DNA from 2 places in the Pseudomonas sp. GW821-FHT03C07 genome. Region 1 is predicted to be linked to the other one. Evidence: predicted binding sites of a transcription regulator. Region 1 holds the regulator's gene; the other holds the start of a gene.
What was found. Region 1 encodes FliA, which starts transcription of late flagellar genes. Its sites were predicted from a motif close to CTAAAGTTTNNNNNNNNNNNGCCGNTAA; they were not measured.
Positions count from the first base shown of each region.

Region 1 (7,611 bases):
GTCGCGTATCGTCACCGCCCAGGCCGAACTGAGCTTGCGCAGTGACGGCGATACCGACAACGCAACCAATCGCCAACTGTTCGCCGGCCTGCCGCTGACCGCCGCCGAGCCGCTGATCGAACCGACTTTCGACGAGCCGCGGCGCCCGGCGCCAGCGCCTGTGGTGCACGCCCCGGCGGTGGACCAGCGGGTGTTCGACTCGATGCGTTCGGAACTCAACGGCCTGCGTGAGCTGCTGGAAGTCCAGCTGGGCTCCCTGGCCTGGAACCAGTTGCAAGGCCGTCAGCCGCAGCAGGCCAACCTCTGGCGCCGTCTGCAGCGCATCGGCCTGTCCGGGCCGCTGTCGCGCGACCTGCTGGAACTGGTTACCGGGATCGACGAGCCACGCCAGGCCTGGCGCATGCTGCTGGCGCACCTGGCGCGGATGATTGTCACACCCGAGATCGAGCCACTGGAAGAGGGCGGTGTGATTGCCATGGTCGGTCCTGCCGGCATGGGCAAGACCACCACGCTGGCCAAGCTGGCGGCGCGCTACGTGCTCAAGTACGGCGCGCAGAACATCGCGCTGGTGAGCATGGACAGCTTCCGCATCGGTGCCCAGGAGCAGCTCAAGACCCTGGGGCGGATCCTCAATGTCTCGGTGACCCATGTCGACCCGGGCCAGTCCCTGGCCCAGGCCCTCGATCCGCTGCTGCGCAAACGCGTGGTGCTGATCGATACCGCCGGCCTGCAGGCCAGCGACCCGGCGTTGCGCATGCAACTGGAAAGCCTGGCCGGACGCGGGATCAAGGCGAAGAATTATCTGGTCCTGGCTACCACCAGCCAGAAACAGGTGCTGACGGCCGCCTACCACAGCTATAAACGCTGCGGGCTGGCCGGTTGCATCCTGACTAAACTGGATGAAACGGCGAGCCTCGGCGAAGTGCTGAGCCTGGCTATCAGTCACGAACTGCCCGTGGCCTATCTGACCGACGGGCCGCGTATTCCGGATGATCTGCACCTGCCACGCCGGCATCAACTGGTGTCCAGGGCGGTCAGTGTGCAAATGCAGGAAGAACCCAGCGAGGAAGCCATGGCCGATATGTTCGCTGATATCTACCACAGCCCGTCGAAGCGGGTGGGCTGAGATGAGTATTCAGACGTTGCAAATTACCTACATCGATGGTCTGCCACGCATTGTTCCGACAAGTGAACGCGCAGCCACTTATGTGGCCTTCCGTCTAAGCAAGACAAGGTAAGAAGAGAACATGGGCAGCATGCATCCCGTACAGGTGATCGCGGTGACCGGCGGCAAAGGTGGCGTCGGGAAGACCAACGTGTCAGTGAATTTGTCCCTGGCGCTGGCTGAGCTTGGCCGGCGCGTCATGCTGCTGGATGCGGATCTGGGGCTGGCGAATGTCGACGTCCTGCTCGGCCTGACCCCCAAACGCACCCTGGCCGACGTGGTCGAGGGCCGCTGCGAACTGCGCGACGTACTGTTGCAAGGTCCGGGCGGGATTCGCATCGTGCCGGCGGCCTCGGGGACCCAGAGCATGGTGCACCTGAGCCCGGCGCAGCATGCCGGCCTGATCCAGGCATTCAGCGATATCGGCGACAACCTCGATGTGCTGGTGATCGACACGGCCGCGGGTATTGGCGAGTCGGTGGTCAGCTTCGTCCGCGCGGCCCAGGAAGTGTTGCTGGTGGTCTGCGACGAGCCGACCTCGATCACCGACGCCTACGCCTTGATCAAACTGCTCAACCGCGACTACGGCATGAACCGCTTCCGCGTACTGGCCAACATGGCCCAGAGCCCGCAGGAAGGCCGCAACCTGTTCGCCAAGTTGACCAAGGTCACGGATCGTTTCCTGGATGTGGCCCTACAATACGTCGGCGCCGTTCCTTATGACGAGTGTGTACGCAAGGCCGTGCAAAAGCAGCGCGCGGTCTATGAGGCATTTCCCCGTTCGAAATGCGCCTTGGCGTTCAAGGCAATCGCGCAGAAGGTCGACACCTGGCCGCTCCCTGCCAATCCTCGGGGGCACCTGGAGTTTTTCGTCGAGCGTCTGGTGCATCAAACGAGTGCGGGACCGGTTCTATGACTGCCAGTGGCTATCGCATGTATTCCAAGTCGTCACGTGACAGCCAGTATGAACTGATCGAGCGTTACGCACCTTTGGTCAAACGTATTGCCTATCACCTGCTGGCGCGACTGCCGGCCAGCGTTCAGGTCGAGGATCTGATCCAGGCCGGGATGATCGGTCTGCTGGAGGTCTCGACCAAGTACGACGCGAGCAAAGGTGCCAGTTTCGAGACCTATGCCGGCATCCGTATCCGCGGCGCGATGCTTGATGAAGTGCGCAAGGGTGACTGGGCACCGCGTTCGGTGCACCGCAATACACGCATGGTCAGTGACGCAATTCGTGCAATTGAAGCAAAAACCGGCCGTGACGCTAAAGATCACGAGGTTGCAGCCGAACTCCAATTGAGTCTCGACGATTATTACGGGATTTTGAACGATACCTTGGGCAGTCGCCTGTTCAGTTTCGACGACCTGTTGCAGGACGGCGAACATGAAGGGCTGCACGAGGACGGCGCGAGTGCTCATCTCGAACCGTCGCGCGATCTGGAAGATGAACGCTTCCAGGCGGCGCTGGCGGATGCGATTGCCAATTTGCCGGAGCGTGAGCGACTGGTGTTGGCGCTGTACTACGACGAAGAGCTGAACCTCAAGGAAATTGGTGAGGTGCTGGGGGTCAGCGAATCGCGAGTCAGCCAGTTACACAGCCAGTGCGCGGCCCGCTTGCGGGGGCGTTTGGGGGAGTGGCGAGCGCGTTGAAGGCAGTGCGGGAACACTGCGAACGAGACCGACATGGCGTTTGACGCCCTGTGGGAGACTCGGCCGGATGAGGTTTCCATGCAGTCGTTGAGTGCTGTGCCGAATTGATTGAACAGCGCGTCCAGGTGCTGAACGCGTTTAAGACTGCTTGGAGGTCGAATTGGACAAGAACATGAAAATCCTCATCGTTGACGATTTTTCAACGATGCGGCGGATCATCAAGAACCTGTTGCGTGACCTCGGGTTCACCAACACGGTTGAGGCGGACGACGGTACTACCGCGATTCCCGTCCTCAACAGCGGTAGCATCGACTTTCTGGTCACTGACTGGAACATGCCCGGCATGACCGGCATCGATCTGCTGCGCCACGTGCGTGCCGATGAAAAGCTCAAGCACCTGCCGGTGTTGATGGTCACGGCCGAAGCCAAGCGCGAGCAGATCATCGAAGCTGCCCAGGCCGGTGTAAACGGCTATGTGGTCAAACCATTCACGGCCCAGGCGTTGAAAGAGAAGATCGAGAAAATCTTCGAACGCATCGGCTGATGAAGTCCACCACGGGGGCGCTATGGAGCACAACGAATCTTCACTGGGTGATTTTGAACTAACCCTGAAAAAACATGCCCGCGAACTGGTCGACAGCCTTGAAAAAGGTCGATTTGGCGACGCGGTGCAAATGATCCATGAGCTGAATCAGACCCGTGACCGTGGCCTGTACCTGGAAGTCGGCAAGCTCACCCGCGAATTGCACAGCGCTATTGTCAACTTCCAGATCGACCCGCATATGCCGCAGGCCGAGGAAGTCTCGCAGATCACCGACGCCACCGAGCGCCTGTCCTATGTGGTCAGGCTGACGGAAGCCGCGGCCAACCGCACCATGGACCTGGTGGAGAGTGCGACCCCGAGGGTCACTGGCCTGAACGTGGAGGCCAAGGCCTTGGGCGCTGACTGGAGCCGTTTCATGCGGCGCGAAGTCGGTGCCCAGGAGTTTCGCGAGTTGGCGCGGCGGGTCGAGACGTTCCTGTCCCGCAGCGAGCAGGAAACCCGCGCGGTGTCGAGCGAGCTGAACGATATTCTGCTGGCCCAGGATTACCAGGACCTTACCGGTCAGGTGATCAAGCGCGTGACCCAAATGGTCACCGAAGTGGAAAGCAACCTGCTCAAACTGGTGCTGATGGCCAGCCAGGTCGACCGTTTTGCCGGTATCGAGCATGATCACGATGCCATCCTTGCCGAAAAAGATCCGCAAAATGAGTTGGCCAAGGGTGTAGGTCCGCAGATTCATGCCGATAAACGTGAAGACGTTATGTCCGGTCAGGACGATGTCGACGATTTGCTTTCCAGTCTTGGATTCTAGGAGCACCCAAACACATGAGCTTCGGCGCCGATGAAGAGATCCTTCAGGATTTTCTGGTTGAGGCCGGCGAGATTCTGGAGCAACTGTCCGAACAACTGGTCGAGCTGGAAAGCCGGCCTGATGATGCGGACCTGCTCAATGCAATCTTTCGCGGTTTTCACACTGTAAAAGGGGGCGCCGGCTTCCTCCAGCTCAACGAGCTGGTGGAGTGCTGTCACATCGCCGAGAACGTGTTCGACATCCTGCGCAAGGGTGAGCGACGTGTCGACTCGGAGCTGATGGACGTGGTCCTGGAAGCGCTGGATGCGGTGAACGGCATGTTCAGCGAAGTGCGCGAACGTGGCCCGATCACTGCGGCAACCCCGGAACTGCTGGCGGCCTTGGCGCGTCTGGCGGAACCGGCGGCTGCCGAAGTCGTGGCCGCGCCGGTGGCCGAGGCCGTGGTGCCTGAAGCGGTCGCTGAAAGCGAGTCTGGTGACATCACCGACAATGAATTCGAATTGCTGCTCGACTCCCTGAACAGCGTCAAGGCCGCAGCCGAGGCACCAAAAGCCATGGCCGTGGGGGCGGCGCCGGGCGAGGCTGGCGGCGATGAAATCACTGATGCCGAGTTCGAATCGCTGCTCGACCAGTTGCACGGCAAGGGCCAGTTCGCCCCGGATGCGGTCGCGGCACCGACTTCGCCGGCAGCCCCAGCTGCCGCCAGCGGTGCGCCGGAAAGTACCGATATTACCGACGACGAATTCGAAGCTTTGCTGGACCAGTTGCATGGCAAGGGGTCGTTCAAGGTCGAAGCGCTCGATACCACCGCGGCTTCGGCCCAGGCGGCTGAAAGTACAGGCGCCGCCAGCGGTGACCTGATCACCGACCAGGAATTCGAATCGCTGCTCGACGAGTTGCATGGCAAGGGCAAATTCACCGAAGTGGCCGCGACCACGGCGGTGGCTACGCCGGTGGCGGCCAAACCGGCCGCTGCTGCCGCGCCTGCCGCCAAGGCACCTGCTCCGGCAGCGGCGACGCCAGCCCCGGCCAAGGCCGCGCCGGCACCGGCTGCTGCACCGGCTCCGGCCCGCGCGCCGGCACCTGCCGCCGCCGCTGGTGACAAGCCGGCCGCCAGCGAAGCGGAAACCACCGTGCGGGTCGATACCGCGCGTCTGGACGAGATCATGAACATGGTCGGCGAACTGGTGCTGGTGCGTAACCGCCTGGTGCGCCTGGGCTTGAACAGTGGCGATGAGGCCATGTCCAAGGCCGTGTCCAACCTCGACGTGGTGACCGCCGACCTGCAGACCGCGGTGATGAAAACCCGCATGCAGCCGATCAAGAAAGTTTTCGGCCGCTTCCCGCGCCTGGTTCGCGACCTGGCCCGGCAGTTGAAGAAAGAGATCAACCTGGAGCTGGTGGGCGAAGAGACCGACCTCGACAAGAACCTGGTGGAGGCCCTGGCCGACCCGCTGGTCCACTTGGTGCGCAACTCGGTCGACCACGGTATCGAAGAACCGGCCGACCGCGAGGCCATGGGCAAGTCCCGCAGCGGTCGGGTGATCCTCTCCGCCGAGCAGGAAGGCGACCACATCCTGCTGTCGATCTCCGATGACGGCAAGGGCATGGACGCCGACGTGCTGCGCAGCATTGCGGTGAAGAAGGGCCTGATGGACAAGGATGCGGCCGATCGCCTGAGCGAGACCGACTGCTTCAACCTGATCTTTGCCCCGGGTTTCTCGACCAAGACCGAGATTTCCGACGTGTCCGGGCGTGGCGTGGGCATGGATGTGGTGAAAACCAAGATCGCCCAGCTCAACGGCACCATCAACATCTACTCGACCAAGGGCAAGGGCTCGAAGATCGTCATCAAGGTCCCGTTGACCCTGGCGATCATGCCGACCCTGATGGTCATGCTCGGCAACCAGGCCTTTGCCTTCCCGCTGGTCAACGTCAACGAGATCTTCCACCTCGACCTGTCGCGCACCAACGTGGTCGACGGCCAGGAAGTGGTGATTGTCCGCGACAAGGCCCTGCCGCTGTTCTACCTCAAGCGCTGGCTGGTCAGCTCGGCCGCTCACGAAGAGCAGCGCGAAGGCCATGTGGTGATCCTTTCAGTGGGCACCCAGCGGATCGGCTTCGTCGTCGATCAGTTGGTCGGCCAGGAAGAAGTGGTCATCAAGCCGCTGGGCAAGATGCTGCAGGGGACTCCGGGTATGTCGGGCGCCACCATTACCGGTGACGGTCGCATTGCCTTGATTCTCGACGTGCCGAGCATGCTCAAGCGTTACGCCGCACGGCGTATTTGATTCTGGACCGGCGGCGGCGCTTAAGTCCGCCGCCGTGCCTAACGGAGTGTTTATGGTAGTCAAGGTCCTGGTGGTGGATGATTCGGGGTTTTTCCGCCGCCGCGTCTCGGAAATCCTTTCGGCGGATCCGAGCATCCAGGTCGTCGGTACGGCGACCAACGGTAAAGAAGCCATCGATCAGGCCCTGGCCCTCAAGCCGGACGTGATCACCATGGACTACGAGATGCCGATGATGGACGGCATCACGGCGGTGCGGCATATCATGCAGCGCTGCCCGACTCCGGTATTGATGTTCTCGTCCCTGACCCACGAAGGCGCCCGAGTGACCCTCGATGCGCTGGACGCCGGGGCCGTGGATTTCCTGCCGAAGAATTTCGAAGACATCTCGCGCAATCCCGAGAAGGTCAAGCAACTGTTGTGCGAGAAGGTTCACAGCATCTCGCGCAGTAACCGCCGCTTCAGCAGTGTTCCCGCCGCCGCGCCGTCTCCGGCCGCTACGCCGACACCGGCGTCCGGCAGCTATGGCAGCCCGGCTCCGGCACCCGTGCGGACCACCCCGGTGGCCAGTCGTGCCCCGGCCCCGACACAGGCTTCGGTATCGACTTCCGGGGCACCGAAGCGCAAAGCCTACAAGCTGGTCGCCATCGGTACGTCCACCGGTGGTCCGGTGGCCTTGCAACGGGTCCTGACCCAGTTGCCGGCCAGCTTCCCGGCGCCCATCGTGTTGATCCAGCACATGCCGGCGGCCTTCACCAAGGCCTTTGCCGAACGTCTGGACAAGCTCTGCCAGATCAATGTCAAGGAAGCCGAGGATGGTGACATCCTGCGTCCCGGCCTGGCCTTGCTCGCGCCAGGTGGCAAGCAGATGATGATCGACGGGCGCGGCGCGGTGAAAATCCTGCCGGGTGATGAGCGTCTGAACTACAAGCCCTGTGTGGATATCACCTTCGGTTCCGCGGCCAAGTCCTATGGCGACAAAGTTCTGGCGGTGGTGCTCACCGGCATGGGCGCCGACGGCCGCGAAGGTGCGCGTCTGCTCAAGCAGGGTGGCAGTGCGATCTGGGCCCAGGACGAAGCCAGTTGCGTGATCTACGGCATGCCCATGGCCATCGTCAAAGCTGAGCTGGCCGATGCGGTCTACAGTCTG
Region 1 is NZ_JBWKUQ010000003.1:96,919-104,529, reverse strand. It holds gene flhF (flagellar biosynthesis GTPase FlhF) at 1-1,126, shown strand, start outside; gene fleN (flagellar synthesis regulator FleN) at 1,248-2,081, shown strand; gene fliA (RNA polymerase sigma factor FliA) at 2,078-2,818, shown strand; gene AC07VG_RS06625 (chemotaxis response regulator CheY) at 2,991-3,362, shown strand; gene AC07VG_RS06620 (protein phosphatase CheZ) at 3,385-4,173, shown strand; gene AC07VG_RS06615 (chemotaxis protein CheA) at 4,188-6,464, shown strand; gene AC07VG_RS06610 (protein-glutamate methylesterase/protein-glutamine glutaminase) at 6,517-7,611, shown strand, end outside.

Region 2 (7,611 bases), on a different contig from region 1:
GATGCATCGCCGCGCCAGCTGTCGCTCAAGACCCTGGAGGACTTTCCCCATGGCGTCGATCTCGGCGCGCTCAAGCCGAACCTGGCGCCACGCCTCAAGACGCCCGGGCAACGGGTCCAGGCGGCGCCGGCGGTGATTCTGGCCGACCTTGCCCGTTTCGCCGCGCAGCAGGCACCGCAAGCCGGGGAGTTGCTGATGATCGGTCGCCGGCATGTGCGTAGCAATAATTCGTGGATGCACAATTATCATCGCCTGGTGAAGGGCAAGCCGCGTCATCAGCTGCTGATGCATCCTGATGACCTGGCCAGCCGCAGCCTCGAGGATGGGCAGCGGGTGCAGGTCAGTTCACGGGTCGGCATGATCGAGGTGGAGGTGCTCGCCAGCCTGGAGATGATGCCCGGCGTGGTCAGCCTGCCCCATGGTTGGGGGCATGCGCGGCCCGGGGTGAAGATGGCGATTGCCAGTGGCCAGCCGGGCTCCAGCGCCAACGACCTGACCGATGAACGTCAATTGGACGTGCTGTCGGGCAATGCGGCGTTGAACGGCGTGCCGGTCACGGTGGCGGCCGCCTGATACCTGCTGATGTGTGAACCGGCTTGCCGGCGATAGCGGTCGCAAGGGCGCTACAAGGTTCAAGGGCCTCATCGCCGGCAAGCCGGCTCCCACAAGATCTGTTGTGTCAGTGGTGGCCATGATGTCTGGGAGACCGAGCACCACGCTCGGCTTTCCGTTACAATGCCTCACCGTGCCGACAACAGAGTCGGAAAGTTCAGAAGAGGTGCCTTGTGGATATCATCGAAACGATTAAAGAGCAGATTGCCAACAACACCGTTCTGCTTTACATGAAAGGCTCGCCGAATGCGCCACAGTGCGGCTTTTCCGCCAAGGCCGCGCAGGCCGTGATGGGCTGCGGCGAGAAGTTCGCTTACGTGGACATCCTGCAGAACCCGGAAATCCGTGCCAACCTGCCGAAATACGCCAACTGGCCGACGTTCCCACAACTGTGGGTCGGTGGCGAACTGGTCGGCGGCAGCGACATCATGGCGGAAATGTTCGCCAACGGTGAGTTGCAGACCCTGGTCAAGGATGCAGCGACCAAAGCGGCAGCGGCCAAGACCGAAGCCTGAGTCGATTGCACGCGATCCTGTAGGAGCCAGCTTGCTGGCGATGAGGCCCGTAAGCCTTGTATCGATCTTGCGGACGTCATCGCCAGCAAGCTGGCTCCTACAGGGGGTCGTAAAAAAGCCCCGCACTCTGAACAAGAATGCGGGGCTTTTTAATGGGCGCTGTTTATTCGCCCATTTGCGACTGCAGGTAATTCTCGAGGCCCACTTTGTCGATCAGACCCAGTTGGGTTTCCAGCCAGTCGATATGTTCTTCCTCGGACTCGAGGATCTCTTCCAGTAGTTCGCGGCTGCCGAAGTCACCCGTGGCTTCACAGTGGGCAATGGCCACTTTCAGATCGGCATGGCCGATGCGTTCGATACGCAGGTCACACTCGAGCATTTCCTTGGTGTGTTCGCCGATGTGCAGCTTGCCGAGGTCCTGCACGTTCGGCAGGCCCTCGAGGAACAGGATGCGCTTGATCAGCTTGTCCGCGTGCTTCATCTCGTCGATGGACTCGTGGTACTCGTGCTTGCCCAGCTTGTTCAGGCCCCAGTCTTCATACATGCGGGCATGCAGGAAGTATTGGTTGATCGCAACCAGCTCATTGGCAAGGATCTTGTTGAGATGCTGGATGACCGTGATATCGCCTTTCATGGTGGGGTCCTGTCCTGTAATAACTGACTATAAGGCAGAGTTTGATCTCGACAACTTCGAGTGTCAAACCTAAGTTATTGAATCCTATATAAAAATTAATCGGAATAAGAATGTTTGTGTTCCGCGTCTTAGTCCTAAGCAATTGAATTACAGGCATAAAAAAACCGGACACGAGGTCCGGTTCTTTGAAAATTTGCGATTTACGCGACAGAAAATTCTACCGGGTAAGGGATCGCCGCCTGTTGGCTTTGCAGCTCGGTCAGGGTCTCGCGGACCACTTGCTTGGCCAGGCATGCACATTTGCCGCATTGGCTGGCCACACCGGTGACTTGCCGCACGTCGCGATAGCTGCAGCAACCCTCGTAGATCGCTTCGCGGATTTGTCCATCGGTGACGCCAGTGCAGAGGCAGACATACATAAAGTGAGAACCATCGCTGATTAAGGCTCGATTGCGTTGGATCTTAATGTTAACGAGAATGATTGTCAAAGTGCTTTCGGTAAAGCTTTTGCCAGCGGGTTGCTTACCTGACGAATGGTGTCACCCCGCGACGGGCGAGTTTGTAAAAAGCGTTGGAGGCAGTCGAAAAACGCGGTGTATGATGGTCGGTCCTTAGGAAGGTAGGTCGCGTCACAGTCCTGTCGTCTGTTCATGGCAGGCTGGGCTGGACCTTGTTCTTCACCGCATCACACCAGGAGATATTCAATGAGCGTACTCGTAGGCAAACAAGCCCCCGACTTCACCGTCCCTGCCGTACTGGGCAATGGCGAAATCGTTGACAGCTTCACCCTGTCCTCGGCCATCAAAGGCAAATACGGCCTGGTGTTCTTCTACCCGCTGGACTTCACCTTCGTCTGCCCGTCCGAGCTGATCGCCCTGGACCACCGCATGGACGATTTCAAGGCGCGCAACGTTGAAGTCGTGGCCGTCTCCATCGACTCGCACTTCACCCACAACGCCTGGCGCAACACCGCCATCAATGATGGCGGCATCGGCAAAGTCAAATACACCATGGCTGCCGACATGAAGCACGACATCGCCAAGGCCTACGACGTTGAGTCCGAAGGCGGCGTGGCGTTCCGTGGCGCGTTCCTGATCGACGACAAGGGCGTTGTCCGCTCGCAGATCATCAACGACCTGCCGTTGGGTCGTAACATGGAAGAGCTGATTCGTCTGGTCGACGCCCTGCAATTCCACGAAGAGCACGGCGAAGTCTGCCCGGCCAACTGGAAAAAAGGCGACAAGGGCATGGACGCTTCGCCAGCAGGCGTTGCCAAGTACCTGACCGAAAATGCTGCCCAGCTGTAATTAAGCGTCATCCATAAAAAAACCGGTCGTCATGACCGGTTTTTTTATGCACGGGGATTTTTCCGTCGACTGAAATCAGTCGTTGTAGTCTTCCCAGCCGCCCATTTGCTTCCAGCGGTTGACGATGCCGCAGAACAGCTCGGCGGTCTTCTCGGTGTCGTAGCGGGCCGAGTGGGCCTCGCGTCCGTCAAAGTCGATATCGGCCGCCTGGCAGGCCTTGGCCAATACGGTCTGACCGTAGGCGAGGCCGGCGAGAGTGGCGGTGTCGAAGCTGGAGAACGGGTGAAACGGGTTGCGTTTCATGTCCAGCCGCGCCACGGCGGCGTTGAGGAAGCCCAGGTCGAAGCTGCTGTTGTGACCGACCAGGATCGCGCGTTTGCAACCGTTGGCCTTCAGGGCCTTGCGCACACCACGGAAAATGTCGGTCAGCGCGGCTTCTTCGCTGACGGCCATGCGCAGTGGGTGATCGAGCTTGATCCCGGTGAACTCCAGGGCTGCGGCTTCGATATTGGCGCCTTCGAACGGCTCGACGCGGAAGAAGTAGGTGTGCTCCGGGAACACAAAGCCTTTTTCGTCCATGCCGATGGTGGTCGCGGCGATTTCCAGCAGGGCGTCGGTGGCGGCGTTGAAACCTCCGGTCTCGACATCGACGACAACCGGCAGGTAGCCACGAAAGCGTGCGGCCATCGGGTGCCGGGAACCGGTACCGCCGCCATTGCCTTCTTGTTCGTCGTCGAAATGCTCTTCACTCACAGCGTTTTCTCCAGCAGGCGCCAGCGCAGTTTTTCACCGGCGCGCAGCGGAATGACTGACAGCTCGCCGAATGGCAGGCTGGTCGGGGCGGTCCATTCTTCACGGACCAGGGTGATCTGTTCGGTGTTCGCCGGCAGGCCGTAGAAACGCGGGCCATGCAGGCTGGCGAAACCTTCGAGCTTGTCCAGCGCGTTGCGCTGTTCGAAGGCTTCGGCATACAACTCGATCGCGGCATAGGCGGTGTAGCAGCCGGCGCAACCGCAGGCGGCTTCCTTGGCGTGCTGGGCGTGGGGCGCCGAGTCGGTGCCGAGGAAAAACTTCGGATTGCCGCTGGTCGCCGCCGTCAGCAGGGCTTCCTGGTGCGTGCCGCGCTTGAGGATCGGCAGGCAGTAGAAGTGCGGGCGGATCCCGCCCACCAGCATGTGGTTGCGGTTATACAGCAGGTGATGGGCGGTGATGGTCGCGCCGACGTTGGCCGAGGCCTCGCTGACAAACTGCACCGCATCCGTCGTGGTGATGTGTTCGAACACCACCTTCAGGCTCGGGAAACGCTCGACGACACGGCGCATATGCTCGTCGATGAAAAGTTTCTCGCGGTCGAACACATCGACCTCGCCACGGGTGACTTCACCATGGATCAGCAATGGCATGCCGACTTCGGCCATGGTTTCCAGGGCCGGGAAAATCTTGTCGATGCTGGTGACGCCGGAGTCCGAGTTGGTGGTCGCGCCGGCCGGGTAGAGCTTGGCGGCGTGGACAAAACCGCTGGCCTTGGCGGCGCGGATTTCCTCGGGCTGGGTCCGGTCGGTGAGGTAGAGCACCATCAACGGTTCGAAGCGGCTGCCGGCCGGACGCGCAGCGAGAATGCGCTGGCGATAGGCGTCGGCTTCCTCGGCGTTGCGCACCGGTGGCACCAGGTTGGGCATGATGATGGCGCGGCCGAAGGTGCGCGCAACATCCGCGACAGTGTGAGGTAACGCAGCACCATCGCGAAGATGAATATGCCAGTCGTCGGGACGCAGCAGGGTCAGGCGGTCGGACATTGGGGATTCCAGGCGGGTCGAACTGAAGGGAATGCTACCGGAAAAGACAGCCTCAGGCACTCGCTATCAAGTTTTGCCACGGCCAACCGATACCACAGGGGTAGGGCGTGGAATCGGCATGCCTGTCTTGACGATGTAGACATTCAGTGGAGCCTCCCGTGCGCCAGCGTTATTTAGCCTTGCTCAGTATGTTCGCCAGCCTGCCCGCCATGGCCATGACTTTCCAGACCCGTCTGGAGAGCATCGAGTGGAAGGTGGAAGGGGACAAGTTCGAGTGTCGGCTGAGCCAGCCGATCACCGACTTCGGGGCCGGTGAGTTCGTGCGCCGGGCCGGCGAGCAGGTGACCTTTCGCCTGAAAGCCTACAACCACGTGCTCGGTGGCGGTTCAGCGACCTTGCTGGCGGCGGCGGCGCCGTGGCAGCCGGGGCGTGGTGATATCAACCTGGGCTCGGTGCAGATCGGCAGTGGCGATGTGCTGTTCAACAGCTCCCAGGGCCAGGCCGGACGCCTGGTCAGTGGCCTGATGGAAGGCCGCAGCCCGCTGGTCCGGCATTATTCACGCGACGGCGGTATTTCCGAAATACGCCTGCTGCCGGTGAAGTTCAGCAAGGCCTACAGCGACTACCAGGCGTGCACCGCGAAACTGCTGCCGAAGAATTTCGAGCAAGTGAAACAGGCGCAGATCGGCTTTCCCGGCACCGGTGTCGACCTCGATGCCCAGGCCAAGGCCGAGTTGCAGGTGATGCTCGAGTTCATGAAGGCCGATCCGACCGTCAACCATATCGAACTCGATGGGCATTCCGACAATGCCGGCAATCGCCTGGCCAACCGCGACCTGTCGCGGCGCCGGGCGCTGGCGGTGATGGATTTCTTCAAGGCCAACGGCATCCCCGAATCGGCCATCGTCATGCGTTTCCACGGTGAGCGTTATCCGCTGGTGCCGAACAACAGTGCGGCCAACCGGGCGAAGAATCGCCGGGTCAATATCCATCTGGAGCGTGTCCCGGTCGCCGAGGCGTCCGCGCCGGCTCCCGCGGCTCCTGCTCCCGCGCCCACGGCCAGCGCGGGGAATGCCGCGAAGACCTCCTGAAGCGGCTGTTTTCGTCGCCGCGTCGACATTATCTGTCGCTTTGCCGTCCTAAGCTGTCGCGCCTCTGTAAATTCACCGGTTTGAGCGGTAGAATCGACGGCTTTCCGTACAACCCGGTGGAGTGATGGCATGGCGGACGTAAACAAGGTCGTTCTGGCGTATTCCGGCGGCCTGGACACTTCGGTGATCCTCAAGTGGCTGCAGGATACTTATAACTGTGAAGTGGTGACCTTCACCGCGGACCTGGGTCAGGGTGAAGAGGTCGAGCCAGCACGTGCCAAGGCGCAAGCCATGGGCGTGAAAGAGATCTATATCGACGACCTGCGCGAAGAATTCGTGCGCGATTTCGTGTTCCCGATGTTCCGCGCCAATACCGTCTACGAAGGCGAGTACCTGCTGGGCACTTCCATCGCCCGTCCGCTGATCGCCAAGCGCCTGATCGAAATCGCCAACGAAACCGGTGCCGACGCCATTTCCCACGGCGCTACCGGCAAAGGTAACGACCAGGTGCGTTTCGAGCTGGGTGCCTATGCCCTCAAGCCAGGCGTGAAAGTGATTGCGCCATGGCGTGAATGGGACCTGCTGTCCCGTGAAAAACTGATGGATTACGCTGAAAAGCACAACATCCCGATCGAACGTCACGGCAAGAAAAAATCCCCGTATTCGATGGATGCCAACCTGCTGCACATCTCCTATGAAGGCGGCGTGCTGGAAGACACCTGGACCGAGCACGAAGAAGACATGTGGCGTTGGACCGTCTCCCCGGAGAACGCGCCTGACAAGGCTCAGTATCTGGAGCTGACCTACCGCAACGGCGATATCGTCGCACTGGACGGCGTCGAAATGACCCCAGCCACCGTGCTGGCGACCCTGAACCGTATCGGCGGCGAACACGGCATCGGCCGTCTGGACATCGTCGAGAACCGCTATGTGGGCATGAAGTCCCGCGGTTGCTACGAAACCCCAGGCGGCACCATCATGCTGCGTGCGCACCGGGCCATCGAGTCGATCACCCTGGACCGCGAAGTCGCTCACCTGAAAGACGAGCTGATGCCCAAGTACGCCAGCCTGATCTACACCGGCTACTGGTGGAGCCCTGAGCGTCTGATGCTGCAACAGATGATCGATGCGTCCCAGGCCCACGTGAATGGCGTGGTTCGCCTGAAACTGTACAAGGGCAACGTGATCGTCACCGGGCGCAAGTCCGACGAGTCGTTGTTCGATGCCAACATCGCCACCTTCGAAGAAGACGGCGGCGCCTACAACCAGGCCGACGCGGCCGGCTTCATCAAGCTCAATGCACTGCGCATGCGCATTGCGGCGAACAAGGGTCGCAAGTTGTTCTGATCGGTTGTTTGTCTGAAAAGCCCTGGCCTGTTGGCCGGGGCTTTTTTTTGGCGCCGGGACGGCATTATTCATCCTGGTGGTCGGTGCGGTGATTGAGTTCGAAGCGGTAGTTTTTTCCCAGTTCGCAGACCTGGCGCACGGTCAAGTCGAGTTTTTGCGCAATCTCGATGGCGGTGTAACCGAGCGCGCAATAGTGCATGGCATGTCCGGCAATGGCATCTTGCGCGAACTCCGCGCTGGTCGAGTGCGCCGTCCGGTATTTCCGAGTGATGTGCAGCGAACGGCTTTGAACGATCTTCAGGCCGTTTT
Region 2 is NZ_JBWKUQ010000002.1:433,869-441,479, forward strand. It holds gene AC07VG_RS05200 (molybdopterin oxidoreductase family protein) at 1-573, shown strand, start outside; gene grxD (Grx4 family monothiol glutaredoxin) at 786-1,127, shown strand; gene bfr (bacterioferritin) at 1,291-1,761, opposite strand; gene AC07VG_RS05215 (bacterioferritin-associated ferredoxin) at 1,962-2,180, opposite strand; gene AC07VG_RS05220 (peroxiredoxin) at 2,466-3,068, shown strand; gene rnt (ribonuclease T) at 3,144-3,821, opposite strand; gene pyrC (dihydroorotase) at 3,818-4,864, opposite strand; gene AC07VG_RS05235 (flagellar protein MotY) at 5,023-5,955, shown strand; gene AC07VG_RS05240 (argininosuccinate synthase) at 6,085-7,302, shown strand; gene AC07VG_RS05245 (hypothetical protein) at 7,367-7,611, opposite strand, start outside.
Region 2: a site for FliA is predicted at 4,930-4,957, ahead of AC07VG_RS05235 (flagellar protein MotY). Genes of this name have one in related genera too.